DNA from 3 places in the Mycobacterium sp. TH-M25 genome. Region 1 is predicted to be linked to each of the others. Evidence: predicted binding sites of a transcription regulator. Region 1 holds the regulator's gene; each other region holds the start of a gene.
The links. Region 1 encodes LexA, which represses DNA repair genes until DNA is damaged. Its sites were predicted from a motif close to CGAACANNTGTTCG; they were not measured.
Positions count from the first base shown of each region.

Region 2: a site for LexA is predicted at 939-952, ahead of ruvC (crossover junction endodeoxyribonuclease RuvC). Genes of this name have one in related genera too.
Region 3: a site for LexA is predicted at 1,303-1,316, ahead of AC2VOU_RS01925 (alpha-ketoglutarate-dependent dioxygenase AlkB). Genes of this name have one in related genera too.

Region 1 covers NZ_JBYCLA010000078.1:2,468-4,729, forward strand. Annotated here, with positions in the region: gene AC2VOU_RS02880 (sunset domain-containing protein) at 1-938, shown strand, start outside; gene lexA (transcriptional repressor LexA) at 958-1,656, opposite strand; gene AC2VOU_RS02890 (LysM peptidoglycan-binding domain-containing protein) at 1,868-2,262, shown strand, end outside.
Region 2 covers NZ_JBYCLA010000430.1:633-2,894, forward strand. Annotated here, with positions in the region: gene ruvA (Holliday junction branch migration protein RuvA) at 1-370, opposite strand, end outside; gene ruvC (crossover junction endodeoxyribonuclease RuvC) at 367-921, opposite strand; gene AC2VOU_RS14505 (hypothetical protein) at 1,207-1,461, shown strand; partial or broken gene AC2VOU_RS14510 (class I SAM-dependent methyltransferase) at 1,540-2,027, shown strand; gene AC2VOU_RS14515 (hypothetical protein) at 2,102-2,262, shown strand, end outside.
Region 3 covers NZ_JBYCLA010000048.1:1,964-4,225, forward strand. Annotated here, with positions in the region: gene AC2VOU_RS01915 (dolichyl-phosphate-mannose--protein mannosyltransferase) at 1-811, shown strand, start outside; gene AC2VOU_RS01920 (hypothetical protein) at 919-1,134, opposite strand; gene AC2VOU_RS01925 (alpha-ketoglutarate-dependent dioxygenase AlkB) at 1,331-1,927, shown strand; gene AC2VOU_RS01930 (DUF5642 family protein) at 1,931-2,262, opposite strand, start outside.

The DNA.
Region 1 (2,262 bases):
GACTCGGCGCGCCGGTTGGTGATCAGACGGTCGCCGGCGATGTCATCACACAGAAATTCACCGGCGGTCAGATCGCGTGGAACAAGACGAAGAACACCTTCACCACGGAGCCGACGAACCTGGCGTCGGCGCTGTCCGGTCTGGAGATACCAGGCCAAACGACGCGCGCAAATGCGGCGAGGCCTGATACCGCGGTGGGTTGGCTGCCCGGTCACTGGCGGTGGTTGCTGGCCGGTGTGGGCGGCCTGTTGTTGGTCGGCCTCCTGACACTTGTGGTGGGATGGTCAGGTCGGCGTCGTGCGGCCAGACGCGACGGTGCGGGCCGCGGGAACGAATCCGGTGACGAGGCCGCCACCGAAGCGGTTTCGCAATGGTCCCCGGAGGTCGATTCCGGCTTGGCGGTCACCGGTCTGGACGAGGAGTACCGGCCGCCGCGTCCACGGACCGTCCGCCTGCCCAGACAGCCCGCCAGTGCGTGGATGCCACCCGATCACGAGAGTCTGGTGGAGGAGTTGCTCAGCGAGGACACCGATCGGCACGACGAGTATTCCGACTTCGGGGAGTTCGACCACGGCGACGAGTTCAACCAGGTCGACGCGCAGTTCGCCCAGGATCCCGACAATGTCGACACCCACCCGACCGGGATTCCGGTGGGGCGTGAGGCCCGGGCCGGACGGCATGCGGCGGCCGACGCCTACGGCGATGACTCGCAAGAGACGACAGCCGTGCCGATAGCGCGAGTTATGTCCGGGCAGTTGGCGATTCACCTTCCGATGGATGACCCTTACCGGGTGCCGGAGGGCTATCCTGTCAAGGCCAACGCCAGCTCGGGTCTCTACTACATGCCCGACAACGGGCTTTACGACGACACCCCGGCCGAAATCTGGTTTGCTAGCGAGGAAATCGCCAGGGTAAACGGCTTCCACAAGGCCGGCTAGGGCACCGGCTCCCGCGGCGTCAGATCTTGCGGATGACCGTGACGACCTTGCCGAGCACCGCGGCATCGTTGCCCGGGATCGGGTCGAAAGCCGGGTTATGCGGCATCAGCCAAACCTGGTTGCCCGTGCGTTTGAAGGTCTTGATGGTGGCTTCTCCATCGATCATCGCCGCCACGATGTCGCCGTTGTCGGCAACGTTTTGCTGACGGACCACCACCCAGTCGCCGTCGCAGATCGCAGCGTCGACCATCGATTCACCGACCACCTTGAGCAAGAAGAGCGCGCCCTCGCCGACGAGTTCGCGCGGCAACGGAAAGACGTCTTCGATCGCTTCCTCGGCCAGAATCGGGCCACCGGCGGCAATGCGACCCAGCACAGGGACGAACGTCGGCTCCGGCAACGCGTCCGACCCGGCAACGTCGGTGAGCACCGACGGCTTCGTCAGCTCGTCAGCCGATCGGACGTCGACCGCGCGCGGGCGATTGGGGTCGCGGCGCAGAAAGCCTTTTTTCTCCAGGGTGCGCAGCTGGTGAGCAACCGACGATGTCGACGTCAGTCCGACTGCGTCACCGATCTCCCGAATACTGGGCGGATACCCACGGGTGGTCACCGACGCGCGGATGACGTCCAGGATTGTCCGTTGGCGCGGCGTCAGCCCCGAATCGGCTGATCGCGGCGGCCGTTGAGATTCGGTGTCCGGAGTATCGCTGTCGCTCATACGGACGAATGTAGCGATATTTTGGCTGGATATCAAACATGTGTTCGAGGCATGTCGCAGCCATGACCCGCGCAGTGCCGGAAAAGTTGTCGGTGGCCTGGCTTACCGTCATCGGCATCTGCAACAGTTCGATCACATGTTCGCTTTTCGAACACACTATCGATTACTCTTCGAACACGTGATCGACTACGAGCCGACTGGAGGAACGCACATGATGCACATCGAGACGATCTCACCGACCGCGCAGCCCCGAATTCGCCCCGCCCAGGTACGTCCGGCCGGCCGCGGTAGCCGGCCGGGATCGCGAGGTCCGCGGCCATCCAGGCCCGTTGCGGCGCCGCCGCGCTATCGCGGCACCGGCGTGTTGCTGTCGAGTGCCCCGCACCGGCCGCGACCCATCACCCCGGCGACCACGGTGGCGCTTGCGATAGTCGCCGCGGCTATCACGGTGTGGTTGGGATTCGTCGCCCACTTCAGTGGGATGTTGCATGGCGGGCCCGAGAAGGCCGCGGTGCACATGCCTGACCGGCTCGCGGTGGTCCGGGTCGAACCGGGGGAGACACTGCAACGTCTGGCTGCCCGGGTGGCGCCGGATGTGCCGGCCGG
Region 2 (2,262 bases), on a different contig from region 1:
CCAACCGCTCGGCGCCGCGCTTGCCGATACCCGGCACCCGGGTCAGCGCTGCGACGTCACCGTCGGCCAGCGCCCGGCGCAGTGCCGTCGCGTCGTAGACCGCCAGCGTGGCGAGCGCGATCTTGGGGCCGATGCCGGACACGCCGAGCAACGTCAGGAACAGGTCGCGCGCGTCTCCGTCGGAAAAGCCGTAGAGGGTCATCGAGTCTTCGCGGACGATCATCGCGGTGATCAAGCGGGCTTCGCTGCCGCGGCGCAGCGTCGCGAGCGTGGATGGAGCGGCCATCAGTTTGTAACCCACGCCGGCTGCTTCGATGACGACGTGATCGAGGGCGACGTCGATCACCTCGCCTCGCACCGACGCGATCATCTCGAGGCCTTCACTTTCGCGGCGAACTTCTTACGCTGCTCGACGACCTTGGCCTCGGCTTCGGCCATCCGGGCGATCATCGGCGCGCGCCAACAGTGGCAGATGGCCAGCGCGAGAGCATCCGCGGCATCCGCTGGAGTCGGTTTCGTCTGCAGCGCAAGGATTTTGGTGACCATCGCGGTAACCTGAGCTTTATCTGCGCGGCCGTTGCCCGTCACGGCCGCCTTCACCTCGCTCGGCGTGTGGACGTGCACGTCGATGCCGCGCTTGGCGGCCGCGAGCGCAATCACGCCACCAGCCTGCGCGGTACCCATCGCGGTGTTCGCATTCTGGTTGGCAAACACCCGTTCGATCGCGACGACGTCCGGCAGGTGGGTGTCCATCCAGTGGTCGACGGTATCGCTGATCGTCAGGAGTCGCCGCGCAAGCGACTCGTCGGACGGCGTACGCACCACACCGACGTCGAGCGCGATGACCTGGCGGGCGCCGCGACTCTCGATCACCGACAGCCCGCAGCGCGTCAGGCCGGGGTCGACGCCCATCACGCGCACCTTGCCTCCTTCTAGGGCGAACAGTTGTTCGATCAGCGTAGCCACCGCTGACGATTTGGTGGCACCGGACACGCGAGGACCGCGCTGATGATCACGCTCCGCCACCCCTGGTGGTCCTGAGGAAATCTTAAATCTGTACGTCAATCGGACGACAAATTTATTTAAGGTGTCAATTTGTCGCACATCGAACGTCTACCTAAAATAGCTCTAGTAACCGTTTAGCTGCGGAAACGATGCTTCGAGACCCAGGCGTGCTATGGCGCACAGAACGAGCGCCTGTTACTTGTGAAGTACGAAACCCTGCACGCCATCTACGACTTCATCGGTGAACCTGCTTTCGAGCACGACTTCGACCACGTCGATGACGACGTCACCGGATTCGACGAACGTGCTGGTACTCCAGGGCTGCACACCGTGCGCGGTCAGGTCAAGGCCGAGCCGCGCGCCAGCCTGCTGCCGCCGGATCTGTTCAAACGATCCGTCAACGATGCCTTTTGGCGCGATCCGCAGAACATTCCCGAAGGGCCGCAGATGGTGTGAGGTCTCGTCGAGTGACGGCCGCGACGGAGCAACTGGCTACGCATTCAACGTTTTTGCCGAGAAAGGGCCAGTGCGAACGTGAACGACAACCCGCGTGCCGATGTGGCCTCTCGCCAGCATGAGCACTACCGATACCCGCAACCGATCGAGGACCTGGACGTGTGGCTGGCTCGCAACTGGGAGTGGTAAGACCCCGGGTGTTGTGGCCGGACCGGGAATACCAGCGTGACCTGGACATCTTGATCGCCGGCTGCGGCACCAATCAGGCGGCGGTATTCGCATTCACGAACCCCGACGCGAAAAAGGACAAGCACGGACTGTTCAACCTCGAGTTACACCCGCTGTCGATCGAGGAATTGCCCTCTCTGGAAATTGATTTCGATCTGACCGTGTCGACCGGTGCACTACACCACGTGGCCGATCCGCAGACCGGCATGAACGCCGTGGCCAGCTGTCTGCGACCAGACGGCGCCTCGGGTGTGATGCTGTAGGTCACGTACGGCCGCGTCAAACTTGAGTTGCTGCAGTCGTTCTTTCGTGACTTGGGGCTCGAACAGAAGGAATCTAGGCAGACCGAATGCCGCCGAGGCCTTTTCGGCAATGGCCTCCCTGCATCAACAGAGCGCGATATTCTCACCTAATGACTGACAGGCCTGTCATCGGATCCTCCGACGCTGAAAGCCAGAAACACGCCAGCGGGGAGCCCACTTCTTCCACGGTGCATCTCCCGCGAGGGTCGAAAACGTTGCCTTGGTTGACGTATGCAGCCCTCGCGATCGCCGCGATCGCTGCTGTCCTTGC
Region 3 (2,262 bases), on a different contig from region 1:
GTTCGACGTCGCGGCCCGGCGGCAGTACCGGGTGCTGCGGCCGTGGCTGGGCACAGTGCGCCGCGACCTGTTTCCGACGGCCTACGCGCTGCTGGTCATTCCAGTCGGGGTGTACCTGGCCAGCTACGCGCCGTGGTTTGCGTCCGAAACGGCGATCGACCGGCACGAGGTCGGCCAATCCATCGGCGCGAAGTCGACTTTCCCGCTGCCGCTGCCCGACGCGATGCGCTCGCTGTGGCATTACACCGCCAATGCCTATCATTTCCACGCCGGCCTGACGAATGCCGCGGGCAATTACCACCCGTGGGAATCCAAACCGTGGGCCTGGCCGATGTCGCTGCGGCCGGTGCTCTATGCGATCGACCAGCAGAACGTCGCGGGCTGCGGCGCCCAGTCGTGCGTCAAAGCGGTGATGCTGGTTGGCACACCGGCACTGTGGTGGATTTCGGTGCCCGCGCTGTTGTACGCCTGCTGGCGGATGCTGGTGCGACGCGACTGGCGCTACGCCGCGGTGCTGGTCGGCTACTGCGCCGGCTGGCTACCGTGGTTCGCCGACATCGACCGGCAGATGTATTTCTTCTATGCGTCGACGATGGCCCCGTTCCTGGCAATGACCATCGCGTTGATCCTCGGCGACATCCTCTACCAGCCAGGTCAAGGCGCGGAGCGTCGCAGTCTCGGGCTTATCGTCGTATCTTGTTACATCGCAATAGTTTTCACGAACTTCGCCTGGCTTTTTCCAGTGCTCACCGGGCAGCCGATTTCGCAGAACACCTGGAATATGGAGATCTGGCTGCCCAGCTGGCGGTAACGCTGGACGCGACCGGTTATCCACAAACGTCGCCGCGAAAGAGAACCCGGGGTCGCGCGGCCGCGCACAACCACTGCCCTGGCATCTGTTTCGCGTGAAAGAAAAAGTCAGCGGCTCCCGCTCAACTCGCAGGTGTCGCGCACCTTCGGCGAATAGGTGATGTCGCCGCACTCGCATTCCCAGGTGGTGTGTCGACCCCGACCGCAGGAGCATGACCTGCTGCCGACCATCATGTGTCCAGGCAGCAGCCAATGGCCGCGCGCGCAGCGGTAAGGGCGTTTGTCGGTGTACAGGACGAGATCGTCGTCAACATCGATAGTCACAACCACGACAGTGCCAGTTTCCGCGCAGCATGGGCAGTCGAGCGACCGCATCGTGACCCTTTGGTGTCCCGTTTCGCGCGTGTCGGTGACCTGATCAGTCCCGCAACTCAGTACCTGGGTCGTGCCCAGTCGAGAGCTGCCGCCCGGCGAACCCACCGCCCGGTGAATCGAACAATTGTGCGATACAATCGGCACCGTGGCGATCTCAGGACAGGAGTCGTTGTTCGAGTGCGACGAACGCCTATCCCTGGGTCCAGGAGCGTGGATCGACATCCGTTCCGGATGGCTGACCGGCGCGGATGAACTGCTCGGCCAGCTGCTCGAGAGCATCCCGTGGCGGGTCGAACGCCGCCAGATGTACGACCGCGTCCTGGAAGTCCCGCGGCTGGTGAGCTTCCACGACCTGACCGCCGGCGAGGCGCCGCATCCGTGGCTGGCCCGGATTCGGCGGCGGCTCAACGACATCTATGCCGGCGAACTCGGCGAGCCGTTCACCACCGTCGGGCTGTGCTGGTATCGCGACGGGTCGGACAGCGTCGCCTGGCACGGTGACACCATCGGCCGGAGCAGCGTGCACGACACCATGGTGGCGATCGTCAGCCTGGGCGCCACCCGCACATTCGCGCTGCGACCTCGCGGCGGCGGTTCATCTCTGCGACTGCCGCAGGCGCACGGCGATCTCCTGGTGATGGGCGGCTCATGTCAGCGGACTTGGGAACACTCGGTACCCAAGACCTCGGCTCACACCGGGCCGCGGGTCAGCATCCAGTTCCGGCCCCGCGACGTCCGTTAGCGGTCAGTCTTTGATGGCGGCGACCGACTTGACGAGCAAGTCGCGGGCTTGTTTGGTGTCGACAGGCTTCGGTGGCTGACCCTGCACCAGCATCGGGTTGGCGGTGACGATCACCTGGTAGTCACCGAAATGCGCGGAATAGTTATACAGTTCGCCGCTGCGCGGTTTGCCCTGCACCACGGTCTGCAGGACACGGTGTACGCCCAGGGTGCGAGTGCCCTCGATGTGCGGTACTTCGACCACTTCGATGAGGCCGCGAACCCGGCCGCCTTGGAAAGCCACCTTCTTGCAGTTGCGTGCCGGCTCCTCGAACGGCACCGGCGCCGACGTCTGCA